Regions from separate parts of the Nocardiopsis sp. SBT366 genome, predicted to be linked through region 3. Evidence: riboswitches for the same ligand, from Rfam matches in the RefSeq annotation. Region 3 holds a riboswitch; each other region holds the start of a gene.
What was found. A riboswitch is a leader RNA that binds a small molecule or an ion and turns the genes downstream of it on or off. The one in region 3 is predicted to bind S-adenosylmethionine.
Positions count from the first base shown of each region.

Region 1: another riboswitch for S-adenosylmethionine. It lies ahead of thrC (threonine synthase); the one in region 3 lies ahead of ADX84_RS03925 (aminotransferase class V-fold PLP-dependent enzyme).
Region 2: another riboswitch for S-adenosylmethionine. It lies ahead of ADX84_RS11215 (FAD/NAD(P)-binding protein); the one in region 3 lies ahead of ADX84_RS03925 (aminotransferase class V-fold PLP-dependent enzyme).

Region 1 covers NZ_LAVM01000017.1:29,256-31,513, reverse strand. Annotated here, with positions in the region: gene ADX84_RS07375 (trehalose-6-phosphate synthase) at 1-847, opposite strand, end outside; SAM riboswitch class I at 1,118-1,258, shown strand; gene thrC (threonine synthase) at 1,272-2,258, shown strand, end outside.
Region 2 covers NZ_LAVM01000029.1:45,415-47,672, forward strand. Annotated here, with positions in the region: gene ADX84_RS11215 (FAD/NAD(P)-binding protein) at 1-1,266, opposite strand, end outside; SAM riboswitch class IV at 1,437-1,544, opposite strand; gene ADX84_RS11220 (NUDIX hydrolase) at 1,680-2,216, shown strand.
Region 3 covers NZ_LAVM01000008.1:58,964-61,221, forward strand. Annotated here, with positions in the region: gene ADX84_RS03915 (CaiB/BaiF CoA-transferase family protein) at 1-638, opposite strand, end outside; gene ADX84_RS03920 (DUF3870 domain-containing protein) at 645-1,046, opposite strand; SAM riboswitch class IV at 1,263-1,377, shown strand; gene ADX84_RS03925 (aminotransferase class V-fold PLP-dependent enzyme) at 1,441-2,258, shown strand, end outside.

The DNA.
Region 1 (2,258 bases), on a different contig from region 3:
TGTCGCCCACGGCCTCACCCAGCGTCCGCCTGCGGTCCGCCACGGCGGGCTCCGACGCGCTCTCCCGCAGCCCCTCCTCGTCCGCGCCCAGGGCGTGCACGCCCACCTCGACGATCCGGCCCCCGTGCTCCACGGTGCGCCGTTCGAGGTCGACGTCGGCGCGCAGGATCTCGGCGCAGCAGCGCAGGAACGCGTCGGCCCAGCGCGGGCTCAGGAACCCCAGCCTGTCGGCGCCGAGCATCCCCTCCAGCAGCTCCCGGGCCACCTGGGTGGGCAGCATCCGGAAGTACTCGGGCGGGGCCCACGGAGTGTGCGAGAAGTGGGCGATCCGCAGGTCCGGTCGGCGGGCGCGCAGGATGCGCGGCACCAGCGCCAGGTGGTAGTCCTGCACGGCCACGCGCGCGTTCTCGGCGGCACCGCTGACCAGCGCCTCCGCGAAGGCGTTGTTGTAGGCGGCGTAGTCCTCCCACTGGCTGCGGAACTCCGAGCCGAAGGAGGGCTTGTTCGGGGTGTCGTACAGCATGTGCTGCACGAACCACAGGGTCGAGTTGGCCACCCCGGTGTAGGCGCCCGAGAAGGTCGTCTCAGGGATGTCCAACATGTGGACTCGCATGCCGTCGAGGTCGTGCGCGAGGTCCAGGCGGGCCCCCGGCGCCTCGGTGGCGGCGCGGCGGTCGGCGTCCGACAGGGCCGCGCACACCCACAGTCCGTCGATCTCGGTGGCCACGGAGATCATCCCCGAGACCAGTCCTCCGCCGCCCCGACGGTGCTCAAGCGAGCCGTCGTCGGCGGTGGAGAAGGAGACCGGGCCCCTGTTGGAGGCTATGAGGATCTGAGCCTTGTCCACGTGGTCGTCCTCTCGACGAAGGATGCTCTGGGGATCACGCACTCCTCCTAGGTCTCGCCTAGGGACAGTCGCCCCAAACCCCCTCGCGGGCAACGGTGGACACCGTCACAGGGGAGCCGGTTCCGTACTCGGGTCGCGCCGCACGTGGACGGTGTCGTCTCAGCATTCGAGCCGCTTTGTGTAATCCGGATCACCCGGCGTGGAAAATCGGTCAGCACCTCAGTTACAGTGACGGTGCGTTCTCGGAGAAGAACCGCCACAACTTCATATTGCTCATCCAGAGGGGTGGAGGGACCGGCCCTGCGAAGCCCCGGCAACCATCTCGACATGTGGAACCGCGATCAACGCGACCCGTCGAGGCAGGTGCCAACTCCGGCCTGGGGTCAAGGTGGCCACCAGGGAAGATGAGGGGAGACGCCTCGCCATGGCGATTGCCGCCGCTGAACCCACCTCCGTTCGCGCCTTCGGTCCCGGGACCGCGCTGTCCTGTCGGGAGTGCGGTGAGCGCTACGAACTCTCGCCGAGCTTCGCCTGCCAGTTCTGTTTCGGCCCCCTGGAGATCGCCTACGACTTCGGGCCCGTCACCCGCGAGCAGATCGAGAGCGGCCCCAAGAACATCTGGCGCTACCGCTCCCTCCTCCCGGTCCCCGACAACGTGGCCGACCTGCCCAACATGAACCCCGGCCTCACCCCCCTCGTCCGGGCCGACCGCCTCGCCGCCGAACTCGGCCTGCGCTCCCTGCACGTCAAGGACGACTCCGCCAACCCCACGCACTCCTTCAAGGACCGCGTGGTCGCGATCGCAGTCGAGGCCGCCCGCACCTTCGGGTTCACCACCCTCTCCTGCTCCTCCACCGGCAACCTCGCCGGTGCCGTGGGCGCCGCCGCCGCGCGTGCCGGATTCGACTCGTGCGTGTTCATCCCGGCCGGTCTGGAGGAGGGCAAGGTCGTGATGGCCGCCGTCTACGGCGGGAAGGTCGTGGCCATCGACGGCAACTACGACGACGTCAACCGCTTCTGCTCCGAGCTCATCGGCGACGAGGCGGGCGAGAGCTGGGGCTTCACCAACGTCAACCTGCGGCCGTACTACGCCGAGGGCTCCAAGACGCTGGCCTACGAGATCGCCGAGCAGCTCGGCTGGCGCCTGCCCGAGCAGATCGTCATTCCGATCGCCTCCGGATCGCAGCTCACCAAGATCGACAAGGGCTTCCAGGAACTGATCAGGGTCGGCCTCGTCGAGGACCGCCCCTACAAGGTGTTCGGCGCGCAGGCCACGGGCTGCTCGCCGGTCGCCCGCGCCTGGGCCGACGGGCACGACGTCATCCAGCCGGTCAAGCCGGACACCATCGCGAAGTCGCTGGCGATCGGCAACCCCGCGGACGGCCCGTACGTGCTGGACATCGCCAACCGC
Region 2 (2,258 bases), on a different contig from region 3:
CGCCTCCGACATCGCCGCCCCTCCGGGGGACGACGGTGAGGGCCGGTCCAGCCGTCCCGTCCACAGACGCAGCCGAGGGTCGGTCACCGCCTCCGCCACCACCGCGTCCACGCCGTCGGCGTCGGCCTCCTCCAGCGCGGACAGCAGCTCACCGCGCCCCAGGCCATCGCGCACGGCCTCCGGCCGGTGCTCCAACAGCACCGACAGATGGGCCCAGGCGAACTCGCGGGCCAGCTGCGGCCACACCGCCGTCCGGAAGTCCTGCGAGGACCCGGTGGCCACCCGCGCGAACCACTCCCGCGTCGCCAGCACCGGCTCGTAGCGTGGTGGGAAACTGTCGGCGTAGGCGGCCTTGGCGCGGTAGGGGAGCCCGCGGCGCGACCCCGCGACCAGCAGCGGTTCGTCCCCGCCGGGCAGGTAGCGCAGCCGGGCCGGACGCGCGGGATCCCCGGCCGGGACGAAGCGTCCGCCCCGACCCTGTGTCAGCAGCGCCACCACGTCGAAGAAGTTCGCGCCCAGCCCCGTGACCAGCACGGTCTCACCGCCCGGCACACGGTCCCAGTCACGTTCGGCGGGCATGCCCGGCTCCACGTACACCAGTCCGTGCCGCTCCGCTGACGTCGACAGGGACCGGACCCGGGGCGAACGACGCGTCTGCACCATGCCCTGGGCCAGGACCACCGAGGGCGCCGCCAGCCTGCGGCCGTCCTCCAGCACCACGGTGCGCCAACCGCTCCCGGCGGACTCCAGGTCCACGGCCGTGCCGAGGACGGGGGTCAGTTCGACCCGGCCGGTCGCCACCGCGTCCGCCAGCTGCTCGTCGTAGTAGACGCCCTGGAGACGCCGGGAGGGGTAGGTCCAGGGACGCAGCTCCGCGATCTCCCGCGCCGCCCACGCCGGGCGGTCGGCCCGGACACGGTCGTCCGAGGCCCACCGCACCAGGTCGGGGCCGGGCACGACGGGCCCGTCCATGGGGGTGCTCTCGTCAGCGTGGATCGTGGTGTGCGCGCTGTAGGTGTTGTTCAGCAGCAGGGGCGACTGGTCGGTGCGCCAGGTGGCGCCAGGACCGACCTCCACCCGGTCGACCACGGCCACACGCACGGGCCGCTCGCCCCCGCCCAGCCGGGCGGCGAGCCGTACCACCACCGCGACGGCTCGGGGGCCGCCGCCCACCACGACCGCGTCGTAGCGCTCGTGCGCACCGTGCCCGGCGATCCGGGCGAGGTCGTCGCGCGCCGGTGCGCCGGTGTCCTGTGTACCGCTCATGGCCCGTCCGTTCCGTTCGCTCCGGCAGGGGAGGGCTCCAGCACGGACGGCCGTACCTCCACCACTCCACCATCGCCGCTGGTCACCCGCACGTCCAACCCGTACACCGAGCTCAGCACCCGCGGGTCGTAGGCCTGCGAGGGGGGACCGTCGGCGACGATGTAGTGGGTGTCGCACGCTTGCCGCCTCACGCAGCCGGGTCGTCGTCTCCGGGGCACCCCACCGTGCAGGAGGGTTGCCGTCCAGCGAGCCGGAACTTCGCGCTGGAACTCTTGACCTGAAAATCAACTTAGGCGATAGGAAATATTCGCTACAAGGGATCGGGTGAGTGAGGAAGGCTACAGAGCTCCGCTCCAGGCCGGGCCGTGATTGGGTGGGTCCGCTGTGCGCCGACACGACACCGGGGGAGAACCGTGCGCTGGACCGTTCACTCCGAGAAGCCGCTGTACACCGACCAGTGGTTGGACGTCCGGATCGCGGACGTGGAGATCACCGGCGGGCGGCACCTGGAGCACCGGCTGATCCGGACGTCGCCCGGGGCGGGCGCGGTCGTCATGGACGAGGAGGACCGGGTGCTCCTGGAGTGGCGCCACCGGTTCATCACCGACACGTGGGCCTACGAGATCCCCATGGGCGGCGTCGAGTCCGGTGAGAGTCCCCAGGACGCGGCGGCGCGTGAGGTGCTGGAGGAGACGGGCTGGCGGCCGGGACCGTTGTGTCCGCTGGTGTACGTCCAGCCCACCCCGGGGATCTCGGACTCCGCCCACCACGTCTTCTTCGCCGACACCGCCGAGTACGTGGGCGATCCCGCGCAGGACTGGGAGTCGGAGCGTGTCGAGTGGGTGCCGCTCGCCGACGTGCCCGGACTCGTGGCGGGGAGGAGTCTGGTGGCGGGAACCTCGATGACGGCCCTGCTGTACCTGTACGGGGTGGGGCGCCCGACCCCGTGAACCCGCGGGCCGTGCGGTGGCCTGGCGGGCGAAGGTGAGAAC
Region 3 (2,258 bases):
ATGAGCGCACCGAGGATGCCCACGGCCGCGTTCAGTCCGGTCAGGACGTCGGTGAGCGCCACACCCACCTTGCTCGCCGGACCGTCGGCGGGGCCGGTCGTGGCCATCAGCCCGCTCTCGGCCTGCACGACGATGTCGAACCCGGGGCGGGTGGCGGGTTCGTGCTCGGGGCCGAAGCCGCTCACCGAGCAGTACACGACCGCCGGATTGCGCGCGCTGACCTGCGCGTACCCCAGACCGAGCCGGTCGATCACCCCGGGTCGGAAGTTCTGGATCACCACGTCGGAGGTGGCGCACAGGTCCTGGACGGCGGCCAGGCCCTCGGGGTCCTTCAGGTCCACGGCCAGGCTGCGCTTGTTCCGGTTCACGGACAGGAAGTAGGCGGCCTCTCCGGGGGAGTGCTCCCCCCGGTGCTCCTCGGTGGGCTCGGCGTAGGGCGGACCCCAGGAACGGGTGTCGTCGCCCCGACCGGGCTGCTCCACCTTCACCACCTCGGCGCCCATGTCCGCGAGCAGCATGGTGGCGTAGGGGCCCGCGAGCACGCGGGAGAGGTCGGCGATCCGGACACCGGCCAGGGGGAGCGGCGCGTCCTGCCCTGGTCCGTGCGCGGGATCGGTCTGCGGACTGGTCTCACTCATGGGGGGTCACTCCTTGCCGTCGAGGCTGGCGGGGTTCTCGGGGCCGCTGGGCAGCTGATCGCCGTCCCGCAGCTGGTAGTAGGTCTCCAGGCAGCGGCGGAGCGCGGTGGTGAGCGCGGCGCCGGACTGGCCCGCGTAGCGCGTCTGGACCCGCTGGACGATCTCCGCGATGTCCTCGGTCACGGAGGCGCCCTCGACCAGGGCACGGAAGAAGTCCTTGGCGAGGTCGGTCAGGAGCGTGGTGTCCGCGGCCACGATCCGGCCGTCCGCGGAGTCGACCGCGAGCACGACCCCGAGCCGCTGGTACTGGGAATGGCTCGCCACCGAGTCGGGAAGACGGGCGTAGCCGGAGATGAGCACAACCCTCGGGTTGCGGAAAAGCTGCTGAACACGGTCGTCGCCGTACAAAGGAAGAGCACCTCTTGTCTGCGGGCACGCGAAAACTCCAACTCACTGGAGTCTCGCGTCTGAAGGGCAGCCGGGGGAAACCGGACACCCGCGACGTGAGGGCAGTTCCCGATCAGTATGGCCCAGCCGGGACCGTCGGTGTCAAGGGCGGGGGTTGGTCCGGGGCACACGGGCGCGGATGCGCGCCACGGGAGCCGTGTGTTACATTTCGGCACAGGTCACGAGTACCAGCGACAAGCCCCGGCTAGCTGGTCGGCAACCCTCCTTCCGCGGTGGGGTGCCCCGGGTGAGGACCAGGTCCCGACACGACCGTGTCAGACAAGCGCGGACCCCTGAGGCGCGGCCGTCATCGGCGTACCCCGTGGGTCCCCACGACCCACAGAAGAGGTGCCCCATGACCACTGTCATCCCGTTCGACTCCACGCGCTCCAGCCGCTCCGCAGCCAGGGACGCGGCCCGCGACGCCAGGGCCCGCACCGAGTGCGCGATCGTCACCGCCGAGGGCGCAACCCCCCTGGTCACCGGCGGACACGTGGACTACGCCAACTTCGACTACGCCGCCAGCGCCCCGTGTCTGACCAGCGTCGCCGACGCGCTCGCCGCGGCGCTGCCCTACTACGCGAGCGTCCACCGGGGCGCCGGGCACCACTCCCAGGTCAGCACCGACGCCTACGAACGCGCCCGCCGCAGCGTCTCCCGGTTCCTGGGCGTGCGCACGGAGGCCGACGCGTCCGGTTCCGCCGACGCCGTCGTGTTCGTGCGCGGCACCACCGACGCCGTGAACCTGCTGGCCCGCGCTGTCCCCGAGGGGTGCACCGTGGTGGTCTTCGAGTCCGAGCACCACGCCAGCCTCCTGCCGTGGGAGCACCCGGCCTCGCGCGCCGGGAAGGTGGTCCGGCTGCCGCTGCCCGCGTCGCCCGAGGCCGCCGTCAGCGCCGCCCGGACCGCGCTCGCCGAGGCGCCCGAGGGTCCCCGGCTGCTGTGCGTCACCGCCGCCTCCAACGTCACCGGTGAGATCTGGCCGGTCGAGGAGTTGGTGGAGGCCGCCCACGCCGAGGGCGCCCGCGTGGTGGTGGACGCCGCCCAGTACGTGCCGCACCTGCCGTTCAGCCTCACCGCTACCGGCGCGGACTACGTGGCCCTGTCCGGTCACAAGCTCTACGCCCCCTTCGGCTCGGGGGTGCTGGCGGGCCGCGCCGACTGGCTCTCCGC